3 regions of the Pantoea sp. X-Soil-ISGK-285 genome follow, and region 3 is predicted to be linked to each of the others. Evidence: predicted binding sites of a transcription regulator. Region 3 holds the regulator's gene; each other region holds the start of a gene.
What was found. The regulator Fur, encoded in region 3, represses iron uptake genes when iron is present. The targets are predictions, from matches to a motif close to ATAATAATGAGAACNACTATCAA.
Positions count from the first base shown of each region.

Region 1 (4,365 bases), 700 kb from region 3:
CGGTGTGCGTCAGCAAAGCCTGAAAAGTGTCGCGATCCACGGCAAACGTGTGGCGCAGCAGGTCGGTACTGGCGCTCTGACCGGCCAGCGGCAGAGCGGACAACGAGGCGGGCGCAGGTAGCTGCGCGCCTTTCTCCAGCCAGAACTGGCGATCGCGCTGCCAGCCCGAAGATTGCTGATAGCGCTGATATTCATCAACGACGTCGCTGAACGGCACGAACGGGCTTGGCTCCGGCGTGTCGCCGCGCTGCCAGGCGCTGTAAAGATTGGCGATACGGCGGGTCAGGGCGGTGAAACTAAAACCATCGACCACCAGATGATGGTATCGCTGATACCAGTACCAATGATCCTCATCCAGCCGAAGCAGGCTGTGATGGTAGAGCGGCGCGCCGCTCAGCACCCGCAGATCGCCGGTCATATCCTGCTGCATCAGCGCACGTGCTGCGGCCTCCGGATCGGCGGCGTCGCGCAGATCGACCACCTCAGGCTCGCGGAAAGCCTGGGGTTCAGGCCACTGTAGCGGTTCACCCTCCAGCTCGCCAAAGGCCATATTCAGTGTGTCCGCTTCCTGCATGCCAGCAATTATGGCCCGTGATAACAGCGCGCTGTTCAGCGCACCGCGCAGTTCGACAAAATGCGCCACGGCGTAAGCATTGGAATAGGGCGATAGCTGGTCAGCGATCCAGATTCCGGGCTGAGCGGCCACCAGCGGCAGCGTTTTTTGTTCTGTCTGCGGGTTGAGGGTGATCTCAGACATTTTCGCCTCTGTCCTGCGTCATAACCGGACGGATATCGTGCCAGTTTTCATTCAGCCAGCTCAGACAGTCAGCCTGTGGCCCGGGACCAAACACCGGCTGCCATCCTGCCGGAACCGCACAAAAGGCGGGCCATAAGCTGTACTGCTGCTGATCGTTCTTCAGCACCTGACAATCCTGTTGCGGATCGTCGAAAGGGTTAAGTTGTTGCATGTCGGTCTCCTGTCCGCAGTCACCGGGCGCGCTAACGCCGCTGTCCTGCATATCCGATATCTTTCAGTGGCGCGCAGAAGGCGGAATATAAGCGGGTTAGGGCTATTGCCATATGGCTTTAAGGCCTGCCAGCAGTCCGCCGCGCCAGCACAGCGCATCGTGACCACCTTCGACCGGGTGATAGCTGACCTGATGTCCGGCAGCGGTCAGATCGTGCTGAAACTGCTGGTTTGCTGCCAGAATCAGCCGTTCGCGTCGTCCCGCTTCCAGGTAGAAGCGGCGAGGGGGGGCCTGCAGTAAGCCCTGTTGTAACTGCTGTGGCAGCCAGCCATTGGGATCGCCGCGCGCGGGCCACCAGAACGACCCGGAGAGGCTGATCGCCCCAGCAAAGGTTTCCGGCCAGGTCAGGGTGGCGTAAGCGGCAGAAAGGCCGCCAAAACTCTGTCCCGCTACCAGCGTGCTGTCGGCACGAAACGGCGCCCAGCGCTGAACCTGCGGCAACAGCTCGTGCTGAATCGCCAGCCAGAAGTCAGGGTTACAGGTCAGCTCACGCGTGCGGTGCTCGCGGTCGATGATGTCGATCATGACATAGACCGCAGGGGGCAGTTCGCCTGCCTCTGTCAGTTGCTGAAGCGGGCCGGCAACCGGCATGTTCTTTGCCCAGAACTGACCATCCAGCAGCAGTACCAGCGGACGATCGCCTGCACTGGCGTCTCCGGTAACAGAGATCCAGATCTGACGCTGGTTCCCCAGCCGTTCGCTGCGCCACAAATAGTGTTGCAGCGGAATATCGGCGGCACGGCCCTCATCAACTGCACGCCACACCTGCTGATCCGGCGCGTGTGGCAGGTGCAGTGGCGAGACCCTCATTCCGCGTCCACCCGCCCAGCTTCGCAGAGGATTCAGCGGATCGCTTTGCGCCTGCGGGAATTTCTGACTCCACCACTGGCGCACTGACTGCATATCGGCCTGCCCGGTAAAAGTCTCTTCCTGACTATCAGGAATCAGGCAGTAGCTGCCGCGCCAGTCAGCGGGCAGAGCGGTTTGCCACCACCAGACATCGGTATCGGGAACAGGCGTTAATGAGGAGGGGACCGCTGAATGATGATGATCGGTTACGCCGGTAATATTGATCCAGACGCGCCGGGTATTGGAGTGCTGCGTGTCACCCTGAGGATCGCGCCAGAAAAAGGTGACCTGACAGGTTCCCTTTTCGCCAGCTTCAACCAGAGGAATGCCCCGTTGCTGCTGCTGTTGCCACCAGCGTTCACTGCCGGTTTCTTCATTTAACCACGTCATACGCGCCATCTTTCGATCACCCTTGATTAGGGTCATGCATGTTATGAATAATAGTATTGATAATTATTTGCATTTGCAATAGGGTGTTTCCGCCCGACAGGGAGCGCGCGCATCCTCTCTGCCGCACCGGCTTTCAGACTGATGCAAAGCGCTTCTGACGCTGGCCCGGCGACAAGGGGAAAACGTTGCAGGCAAGGTTATTACTTTTTTACCGGCACGCCGGCAGTGGCATCCTCGCCGGCACTCCAGGAACAGAAAAATGAAAAAGTTATCCCGGCTTTCGTTAGCCATTATGATTGAACTGGGTTTCACCGCCTCTCTCATTTCTGCCGGTGCCGTGGCTGCTGAAGCCACCCGCGAACCGGCTATCGACAGCAGCCCCTCCGATACCCTCCACGACGACACCATGATGGTGACCGCCGCCGAGCAGACGTTGCAGGCACCTGGCGTGTCGACCATCACCGCCGACGAAATTAAAAAACATCCACCCGCACGCGATGTCGCCGAAATTATTCGCACCATGCCTGGCGTCAATCTGACCGGTAACTCCACCAGCGGCCAGCGCGGAAACAATCGCCAGATCGATATCCGCGGCATGGGGCCGGAAAATACCCTGATTCTGATCGATGGATTGCCGGTGACCAGCCGCAACGCGGTTCGGCTTGGCTGGCGTGGCGAGCGTGATACGCGCGGCGACACTAACTGGGTGCCGCCAGAGATCATTGATCGCATTGAGGTAATCCGCGGTCCGGCAGCGGCTCGTTACGGTAACGGTGCAGCGGGCGGCGTGGTGAACATCATCACCAAAAAAGAGATGGATAATCAGTGGCACGGCTCATGGAGCGCCTATTACAACGTGCCGGAACACAAGGAGGAGGGCGCGACCCGTCGCACCAACTTCAGCCTTGAAGGGCCACTGGGCGAGGATGTCAGTTTCCGGCTCTATGGCGGTCTGGCAAAAACGCAGGCTGATGCTTACGACATTAATGAAGGGCACGCCGCAGACCGCACCGGCAGTTACGCCGGATCGTACCCGGCGGGCCGGGAAGGCTCGATCAACAAAGATATTCATGGCCTGCTGCGCTGGGCATTTGCGCCGATGCAGACGCTGGAAGTGGGGGCCGGTTACAGTCGTCAGGGCAACCTCTACGCCGGGGACACGCAGAACACCAATACCAACGCCCTGGTGAAAAGCAAATATGGTGACGAGACCAACCGGCTCTATCGGCAGAACTTTTCTGTTAAGTGGACCGGTGCCTGGGATAATGGCATCAGCACCAATACCTACGCGCAATATGAGAACACCCGCAACGCGCGTCTGAATGAGGGGCTGGCAGGCGGCACCGAAGGCATCTTCGCCAACAGCAACTTCAATACCATCCAGCTGGATGATGTGTTGTTGCACAGTGAGATCAGTGTGCCGTTTGAATGGCTGGTGAACCAGACCGCGACTTTCGGGACGGAATGGAATCAGCAGCGGATGAAGGATCCTTCATCGACGACTCAGGCCGCCAGCTACGGGTCGATTCCCGGTATCGCTACGACCGGCCGCACACCCTATTCGCAGGCGGAGATCTTCTCGCTGTTTGCCGAAGACAATATTGAGCTGACCGACAGCACCATGCTGACGCCGGGCCTGCGCTTCGATCACCATTCGATTGTCGGCGATAACTGGAGCCCGTCGCTCAACCTGTCACAGGGATTAGGCGATGAGTTCACACTGAAAATGGGTATTGCGCGCGCCTATAAAGCCCCGAGCCTCTATCAGACCAACCCGAACTATCTGCTCTACAGCAATGGTCAGGGCTGCGCCGCCAGTGCCGGTGCCTGTTATCTGATGGGTAATGACGATCTGAAAGCGGAAAACAGCATCAATAAAGAGATTGGGGTCGAATGGAAGCGCGACGGCTACCAGGCGGGCCTGACCTGGTTCCGCAACGACTACCGTAACAAGATCGAGGCTGGCACGGCGCCAACCGGCACCGCATCTAACGGCAAAACCGACATCTACAAATGGGAAAATGTGCCGAAAGCGGTCGTCGAGGGGCTGGAAGGCACGGTTAATGTCCCGTTCTCCGACAGCGTAACGTGGAACAAT
Region 1 is NZ_AP035938.1:470,447-474,811, forward strand. It holds gene AC6I8B_RS02120 (enterobactin synthase subunit F) at 1-757, opposite strand, end outside; gene AC6I8B_RS02125 (MbtH family protein) at 750-968, opposite strand; gene fes (enterochelin esterase) at 1,071-2,276, opposite strand; gene AC6I8B_RS02135 (TonB-dependent siderophore receptor) at 2,527-4,365, shown strand, end outside.
Region 1: fes (enterochelin esterase) is a predicted target of Fur. The motif match lies at 2,318-2,340, and genes of this name have one in related genera.

Region 2 (4,365 bases), 710 kb from region 3:
GATTGCGCGTCAGGCTCTGCATCAGCGCGCCCGCCAGACCTAAACTGATCCCGGCCAGCAGACCCGCCAGGGTGCGCGGCAGTCGGGCATCGCGCACGATGACACAATCGACGCGGTTACAGTCGCTGAATAAGGCCTGCGTGACATCATGAAAGGGGATAGATTTGGCACCCAGCATCAGGCTGAGCGCGAGAAGCAACAACAGCAGCATCCCTGAACCTGCTATTGCACGAAGTTGACGCATAACGTTTAAACCTTCATCGATTCATTGAGATCGCAGCACGAGTCATTATGATAATGATACTTGTTATCGTTATTAGTGATTTTTTGTATGTTACCATGACTCCCGGACTCAATGATGAGGAAAATGGGTGCAAAAAAGCGACGTTATGAACAAACCCTCCCACTTTATCGATCTCAGCCTGCTGAGAACCCACCCCGCCTTTCGCGCCATTTTTATCGCCCGCTTTATCTCCATCGTCGCCCTCGGCATGCTGGCGGTGGCGGTACCGGTTCAGATTCAGCAGCTAACGCAGTCGCCGCTGCTGGTGGGTCTGGCGGTGACGCTGGCCGGTGCCGGCATGTTTATCGGCCTGCTGACCGGCGGCGTGCTGGCGGATCGCTATGAGCGCCGACGTCTGATCCTGTTTGCCCGATCCACCTGTGGCCTGGGCTTTGTCGCCTTATGCATCAATGCCCTGCTCCCTTCGCCGTCGGTGATCGCCGTCTTTGTGCTGGGACTGTGGGATGGTTTTTTCGGCGCGATAGGCGTCACCGCGCTGCTGGCGGCGACTCCGGCGCTGGTCGGGCGTGAAAACCTGATGAAAGCAGGTGCGATTACCATGCTGACGGTGCGCTTTGGCGCGATTCTCTCCCCCGCCATTGCCGGACTGGTCATCGCGCAGGGCGGTGTGGCGTGGAACTACGGACTGGCGGCGTTCGGCACGTTGCTGACGGTGCTAACCCTGCTGCGGTTGCCGCGGCTGGCGCCACCGCCGCAGCCGCGTGAGCATCCGCTAAAAGCACTGGTCAGCGGCGTGCAATTCCTGTTTGCCAGCCCGATCGTTGGCATGGCGGCGCTGGTCGGCGCGCTGGTGACGTTAGCCAGCGCGGTGCGCGTGCTCTATCCGGCGCTGGCGCCACACTGGCAGGTCGGCGTGACGGAGTTAGGGCTGATGTATGCCGCCGTTCCGCTGGGTGCTGCCACAGGTGCCCTCACCAGCGGACGGCTGGCACAGTCACCGCAGCCGGGCCGCCTGATTCTGGCGAGTGCTATTGCTGCTTTCGTCGCGCTGGCTCTGTTCAGCCTGATGCCGTGGTTCAGCGCGAGTCTGGTCTGCCTTGCGGCCTTTGGCTATTTCAGTGCCATCAACAGCCTGGTGCAGTACGCGCTGATCCAGACGCTGACGCCTGATGCGTTGCTCGGCAGGATCAACAGCCTCTGGACAGCGCAGAATGTCACCGGCGATGCGATAGGTGCAGCGATGATTGGCGCGATGGGTTCACTGTTGTTGCCGCAGCAGGCGGCCAGCCTGGCTGGTCTGGCAGCCACCGTGCTGGGCATCATCATGTGGCTGCTGATGGCGCGTCTGCGTCGCTATCAACCGCCTGCACCGGCGGAAACGGGATCATGATTTAACGAACAACGTCTCCAGCCGCGTCAGCAAATTGCTGGCGCTGTAGTAGTCGAGCCGGAAGCTATCCAGCCCCAGCGCATAGACCGCTTTTGCGCGCACAGCTGGGGTCTGCGCCAGGAAAGGGTTGCTCATCACCTGTGCGGCGGTGGGCTCTTCAGCGGCAAACAGCAGATATGATTGACCATTAAGGCCTGCCGCCAGATTTTCTCCTGACAGTTGCAGGATATCTTTACGCTGTCCCATGCTGTGACCAGACTGAAGAGTGGCCGGCGGCGTCGCCAGAGTGAAGCCCAGTTGCTGCAGTAATTTCCCCTGCGCCGACGCATCCGTCCACAGATTGACTGCCCGGCCATCCCCGTTCCACACCATCGCTGAAACCGGCTGCGGCGGCAGGGTCAGCTTCGCTTTCAGAGCCTTTTCTCGCGCATCAAACTCAGTTTTCCGGGCGGCAGCTTCCGCTTCATGCCCGGTCGCCTCACCCAGCAACGTCACCAGTTGCTGCCAGCTTTTATCGTCGTAATTCACCACCAGCACCGGCGCAATCGCCGCGAGCTGATCGACCAGTTTTATCGCCGAATCATTCCCGGTGGCGCTGACCACAATCAGGTCTGGCGCTTCAGCAGCAATCGCTTCTGCACTGGGCTCACCAATGTAGAGACGTTTTACGCCGCGCTGTTTGGCCACTTCGCCCCACTGACGGAAGAATCCCTGCTTATCAGCCAGCCGACTGCCGGGTGCAGTTGCGCCACTGGCGACGACCGGCGCGTCAATCGCCAGCAGCGAGCCGGTCAGGGTAACGCTGGTCGAAACGATACGCATCGGTGCCTGGGTCAGCGTGATATTGCCTGTTGCCCCGGCGACAGTTCGCGGCCAGCCGGTCTGGGCAGCAGCGGTAACGCTGAACAGGCTGATGCTCAGGAAAAACAGCGCTATCGCCGATGTGACACCATGTTTACTCATAGATTTTCGTCCACTTTTACCCGGAAAAAGAGAGAGACCATTTGTGCTGATTTAACCGGCCATGCCAGCTGAATCGCCGCGTAATTATTGACACTTTCAGCTAATCAACGTAGGTTACTGGCCCACAATACAAATGATAATCATTATTAGTTATCTTATCATTTATAGGTGGAAATTATGGTGGAATCGCTGGCGTTTGAACATCCCTTGTTGCAGGATTTCCCGGCACTCTGCCGTGGCTTTCTGTTTACCTCTCCCTGGCAAAGCCTGACCACACAGGGCTGTTTTACTACCCTTACCGCGCCGGTAAGGCAGGGTGAGCAGCTGACAGGGGAGTTTCAGCAGCAACTACAGCACCATTTTGCTTCAGCCAGAAAACAGGGCATTGCCCATCCCATTCTGGTGGGTGCAATCCCCTTCGACGTGGATCAGCCCGCTGCGCTGTTTATCCCTGAGTCGTATCAGACCTTTAACCGTGACGATCTCAACGCCAGTGCCTCTCTGGCTGAGGCTGAACTGCCGCAGGTGCGTCGCCGCACGGCGGTGCCGGACCATGACATTTTCATCGACATGGTTGCGCAGGCGGTGGCGGCTACGCAGCGCGGCGATCTGGATAAAGTGGTGTTGTCGCGGCTGATGGATATCGTGGCGGAACAGCCGGTTGATACGGCCGCCCTGATGCAGCGCATCGTGGCGCAGAACCCTAACAGCTATCACTTCCATCTGCCGCTGCCCGATGGTGGCGCGCTGGTTGGCGCCAGCCCGGAACTGATGATTCGTAAGCAGGGCCGCCAGTTCTGCTCCTGTCCGCTGGCCGGTTCAGCGCCGCGTCATCGCGATCCGCAGCGTGACCAGGCCTCTGGCGACAGCCTGATGCACTCAGCAAAAGATCGTCATGAGCATAAGCTGGTCACGGATGCGATGCGCGCGACGCTGCAGCCGCGCAGCCGCCTGCTGTCGGTCCCCGAGACACCTTCACTGCTGACCACCGCAACATTGTGGCATCTCGCTACGCAGATTCAGGGTGACGTGCTGGACGATCGCGAAAATGCGCTGTCACTGGCCTGTCTGCTGCATCCGACACCGGCCCTCAGCGGCTTCCCGCATCAGCGTGCTCAGGCGCTGATTCAGCGACTGGAGCCATTTGAACGTCAGCTGTTTGGCGGCATCGTCGGCTGGTGTGACGATCAGGGCAATGGCGAATGGGTCGTCACCATTCGCTGCGGTACGGTGAATGGCCCGCGGGTGCGGCTGTTTGCGGGCGCAGGCATCGTAGCGGACTCACAACCTGAATCAGAATGGCGTGAAACCGGCGTCAAACTCGACACCATGCTTCGCGCTTTTGGACTGCAATAAAGGAACCTGTATGACGATTTCCTACAGCCGCTGGCCGGACGATCTGGCCGCACGTTACCGTGAAAAAGGCTACTGGCTCGATCTGCCGATGACCGATATCCTGGAACGTCATCGCGACAGCGAGAGCGTAGCGGTGATTGATGGCGAACGACAATTTACCTATCGCCAGCTGGCGGCGCTGAGTGACAACCTGGCCGCGGCATTGCAGCGTCGCGGCCTGAAGTCAGGCGATACGGCGCTGGTGCAGCTTGGCAACGTGGCGGAATTTTACCTGACGCTGTTTGCCCTGTTCAAAATCGGCGTTGCCCCGGTTAACGCCCTGTTCAGCCATCAGCGCACTGAACTGGCCGCCTATGCCAGTCAGATCTCGCCGAGCCTGTTAATTGCCGATCGCAGCCACGCACTGTTCGCC
Region 2 is NZ_AP035938.1:460,355-464,719, reverse strand. It holds gene fepD (Fe(3+)-siderophore ABC transporter permease) at 1-244, opposite strand, end outside; gene entS (enterobactin transporter EntS) at 390-1,634, shown strand; gene fepB (Fe2+-enterobactin ABC transporter substrate-binding protein) at 1,629-2,597, opposite strand; gene AC6I8B_RS02090 (isochorismate synthase) at 2,775-3,953, shown strand; gene AC6I8B_RS02085 ((2,3-dihydroxybenzoyl)adenylate synthase) at 3,964-4,365, shown strand, end outside.
Region 2: AC6I8B_RS02090 (isochorismate synthase) is a predicted target of Fur. The motif match lies at 2,725-2,747, and genes of this name have one in related genera.

Region 3 (4,365 bases):
GATGCCGGTCCGTTGCTGCAGGTAGATGTCCGCAACCACGGACTTTCACCACGATCTGACGAGATGAACTACGCTGTAATGGCGCAGGATATGGTCGAAACACTGGATGCACATGGCATTGATCGCGTCGCGGTGATCGGACACTCGATGGGCGGTAAAATCGCCATGACCATGAGCGCGCTGGTGCCGGAACGCATTGAGCGCCTGGTGATGATCGATATCGCCCCGGTGGATTACCAGACGCGCCGTCATGACCAGATATTTGCCGGCATTCGTGCCGTCACCGATGCGGGCGTCTCATCCCGCAGCGAGGCGGCGAAGGTCATGCGAACGCTGATCGAGGAAGAAGGGGTGATCCAGTTCCTGCTGAAATCCTTCCAGGAGGGGGAGTGGCGCTTCAACGTCCCGGTGCTGTGGGATAACTACACCACGATATCTGGCTGGCAGCCGGTTCCCGCCTGGAATCACCCGGCGCTGTTTATTCGCGGCGGCGACTCCAGCTACCTGGATAACAGCTATCGCGATGCGTTGCTGCAGCAGTTCCCGGCCGCTCAGGCGCATGTGATCGGTGGCGCAGGACACTGGGTTCATGCAGAGAAACCCGATGCCGTTTTGCGCAGTGTCCGTCGCTTTTTTGCGCTTTAAAAGCAAATAGATGGCGGTAAAAGTTTAGGATTGGCGTCCGGCGTAAGCGTGAAGTATGATGGCGCGCTAAAATTTTGCCGCGGGTCAGTTTTGCTGCGGCAATGGCCAATAATTTATAATCTGCGCGGTGAGTGTCTGGCGCCCGCCCCCATTCAGTTTTACTAAGCCATGGCAAAAGAACAGACTGACCGCACGACGCTTGATCTCTTTGCTGATGAGCGCCGCCCTGGTCGACCCAAAACCAGTCCGCTTTCGCGTGATGAACAGCTGCGCATTAACAAGCGCAATCAACTGAAACGTGACAAAGGACGCGGGCTTCGTCGTGTCGAACTGAAAATGAACAGTGACGCCGTCGATGCACTCAATACGCTGGCAGAACAGCGCAATCTCAGCCGTAGCGAACTGATTGAACAGATGCTACTGGCACAGCTCAAACTGGATTAATGCGGGCAAATCGCACGCAGAGGCAAATGTCGGGGCTTTAACCGTTCACCGGTTTTCTCTCGTCTGCTATTATTCGCTGAAATGTGCTGCGGCACACATCTCATCATCAGGATTTAAGAGGTTATTTTACTCATGGCACTCGTAGGCATCTTCTTCGGCAGCGATACCGGCAATACCGAAAACATTGCAAAAATGATCCAGAAACAGCTGGGTACAGATGTTGCAGAAGTCCATGACATCGCAAAAAGCACAAAAGAAGATCTGGAAGCGTTTGATATCCTGCTGCTGGGTATTCCGACCTGGTACTACGGCGAAGCGCAGTGCGACTGGGATGACTTTTTCCCGACGCTGGAAGAGATCGATTTTAACGGCAAGCTGGTTGCGCTGTTTGGCTGTGGCGACCAGGAAGATTACGCAGAGTATTTCTGTGATGCCATGGGCACGATTCGCGACATTATCGAACCGCACGGTGCCGTCATTGTCGGACACTGGCCAACTGAAGGCTACCACTTCGAAGCTTCGAAAGGCCTGGCCGATGATACCCACTTCCTGGGCCTGGCCATTGACGAAGATCGCCAGCCTGAGCTGACCAGCCAGCGTGTTGACCAATGGGTTAAGCAGATTTTTGATGAACTGCAGCTGAAAGAGATCATCGAAGCCTGATCCTGCCCGACTCAATGTGAGCGCCAGCTCACATTGAGGCAATGAAAATGCCTATAGAAATAATAGCCACATTTTTTTAACTTTCTCCGTTTAATCTGTAGAATACCCGCATCGATCTTCCGCTTATTTTCTCAGGCGGCAAGACTAAGTGATGTGCTAACAGACCTCTGTCAGAATCTTCCCCGGCCCGGTGACGCATCCCCAATAGCCCATGATGATTCAGACACGCCCTCTGGTTTTCATTTCATCGCTTCAGTTCTATAATGAGACGCAAATGAGAATGAGCACAGATCGACATTCAAGGCGATAAGCCACAAAAGTGAATATTAGTAACAGGACAAAATCCGCATGACTGACAACAACACCGCATTAAAGAAGGCTGGCCTGAAAGTAACGCTGCCCAGACTGAAAATTCTGGAAGTGCTTCAGGAACCTGAGTGCCATCACGTCAGTGCGGAAGATTTGTATAAACGCCTGATCGACATTGGCGAAGAGATTGGCCTGGCGACCGTTTACCGTGTTCTGAACCAGTTTGATGATGCCGGTATTGTGACTCGTCACAACTTTGAAGGCGGCAAGTCTGTCTTCGAACTGACGCAGCAGCATCACCACGATCACCTGATCTGCCTGGATTGCGGCAAGGTTATCGAGTTCAGCGACGAATCGATTGAAACGCGTCAGCGTGAAATCGCGACCCGCCATGGCATCAAGCTGACCAACCACAGCCTCTATCTCTATGGACACTGTACGCTGGGCGATTGCCGTGAAGACGAAACGCTGCACGACCAGTAACGCTGGCGCGGCCTGAAATAAAAAAACCGGTGAATTCACCGGTTTTTTTTCGTCTGTTTTCTGCCCTCATCTCAGGCGACCAGCGTCTCCTGCAGATAGCGCCAGCGTGGAATGGAGCTGCTGCAATCCAGAATGGCCAGCGAAATGCGGCTCTGGTTATTGCCGTTCATCATCTGCATTTCGCGGTACTGTACGACGATCTCTTTTTCATGATGAGAGAGAATGACATGTTCACAGGTGGCAATGCGCATCCCTTCCCGCTGCCCTTGTAACTGCTGGAAAAGATCCTCGACCTCGTTCAGATTGTACTCTTTGCCCTTTGGGGTCACCATGCGAAACTCAGGATGAAAATAGGACATCAGCAGCTGGAAACTGTCGTCAGATCCGGCTGGCTGATTAAAAATACGTTCAATGAGCTGATGTAAAACGACGACACAGTGTTTGGCTTCCTGGGCGAGAACTGTCATTTTTTTTCCTTCTGTAACCCGCTTTGCAACCTCTGAGAGCGGATAGCCTACCTGAAAGCTGACAATTCACATCCTGAAATTGATTAATTTTTTTAAACTCAGATTACTCCCACAAGTCGGTATTGAACCGGTTGTGGTTAGTGCAGAATAAACGTCGGCGATGGTAAAAATCGGGGCAATAAAAAAGGGCGATAAATCGCCCTTTTGTCATTTTATGAGGTCAGCCCCAAAAAATTTATTCGCCCGTTTTGGTCCAGGTATCACGAAGACCGACGGTGCGGTTAAACACCAGTTGCGTCGGTTTCGAGTAAACGCTGTCGGCGCAGAAATAACCTTCACGTTCAAACTGAAACGGTGTTGTCGGTTCCACATCGCGCAGGCTGGGTTCAACAAAGCCGTTTTTGATGGTCAGTGACTCAGGATTAATGACCGCCAGGAAATCCTCTGCAGCAGCCGGGTTTGGCACACTGAACAGACGATCATACAGACGGAACTCAGCTGGCTGCGCGTGATCCGCAGAAACCCAGTGAATCACGCCTTTGACTTTGCGGCCATCGGCTGGATCTTTGCTCAGCGTATCAACATCGCTGGTGCAGTAGATGCAGGTAATGTTGCCCGCTTCATCTTTGGCGACCCGCTCAGCACGAATCACATAGGCGTTACGCAGGCGGACTTCTTTGCCCAGCACCAGACGCTTATATTGTTTGTTCGCCTCTTCACGGAAATCCGCGCGATCGATCCAGATCTCGCGGCTGAACGGCACTTCACGCGTGCCCATCTCCGGTTTACCCGGATGATTTGGCATGGTGACGATTTCGCTATGGCCTGCTGGCAGGTTTTCGATCACCACTTTAAGCGGATCTAAAACCGCCATGGCGCGGGGCGCATTCTCGTTGAGATCATCGCGGATACAGGACTCCAGCGAAGCCATCTCCACGATGTTATCCTGCTTGGTCACGCCAATACGACGGCAGAACTCACGGATAGAAGCGGCGGTGTATCCACGGCGACGCAGACCTGAAACGGTCAGCATGCGCGGATCGTCCCACCCTTCTACGTGCTTCTCGGTCACCAGCTGAGTGAGTTTACGTTTCGACATCACCGCATACTCCAGATTCAGGCGCGAGAATTCATACTGACGCGGATGAACCGGAATAGTGATGTTGTCCAGCACCCAGTCATAGAGACGGCGGTTGTCCTGAAACTCCAGCGTACAGAGCGAATGCGTAATGCCTTCCAGCGCATCGGAGATGCAGTGGGTAAAGTCATACATCGGGTAGATGCACCACTTATTGCCGGTCTGGTGGTGTTCCGCGAACTTGATGCGGTAAAGCACCGGATCGCGCATCACGAT
Region 3 is NZ_AP035938.1:1,166,050-1,170,414, reverse strand. It holds gene ybfF (esterase) at 1-645, shown strand, start outside; gene ybfE (LexA regulated protein) at 814-1,089, shown strand; gene fldA (flavodoxin FldA) at 1,222-1,752, shown strand; gene fur (ferric iron uptake transcriptional regulator) at 2,101-2,544, shown strand; gene AC6I8B_RS05450 (hypothetical protein) at 2,616-3,011, opposite strand; gene glnS (glutamine--tRNA ligase) at 3,247-4,365, opposite strand, start outside.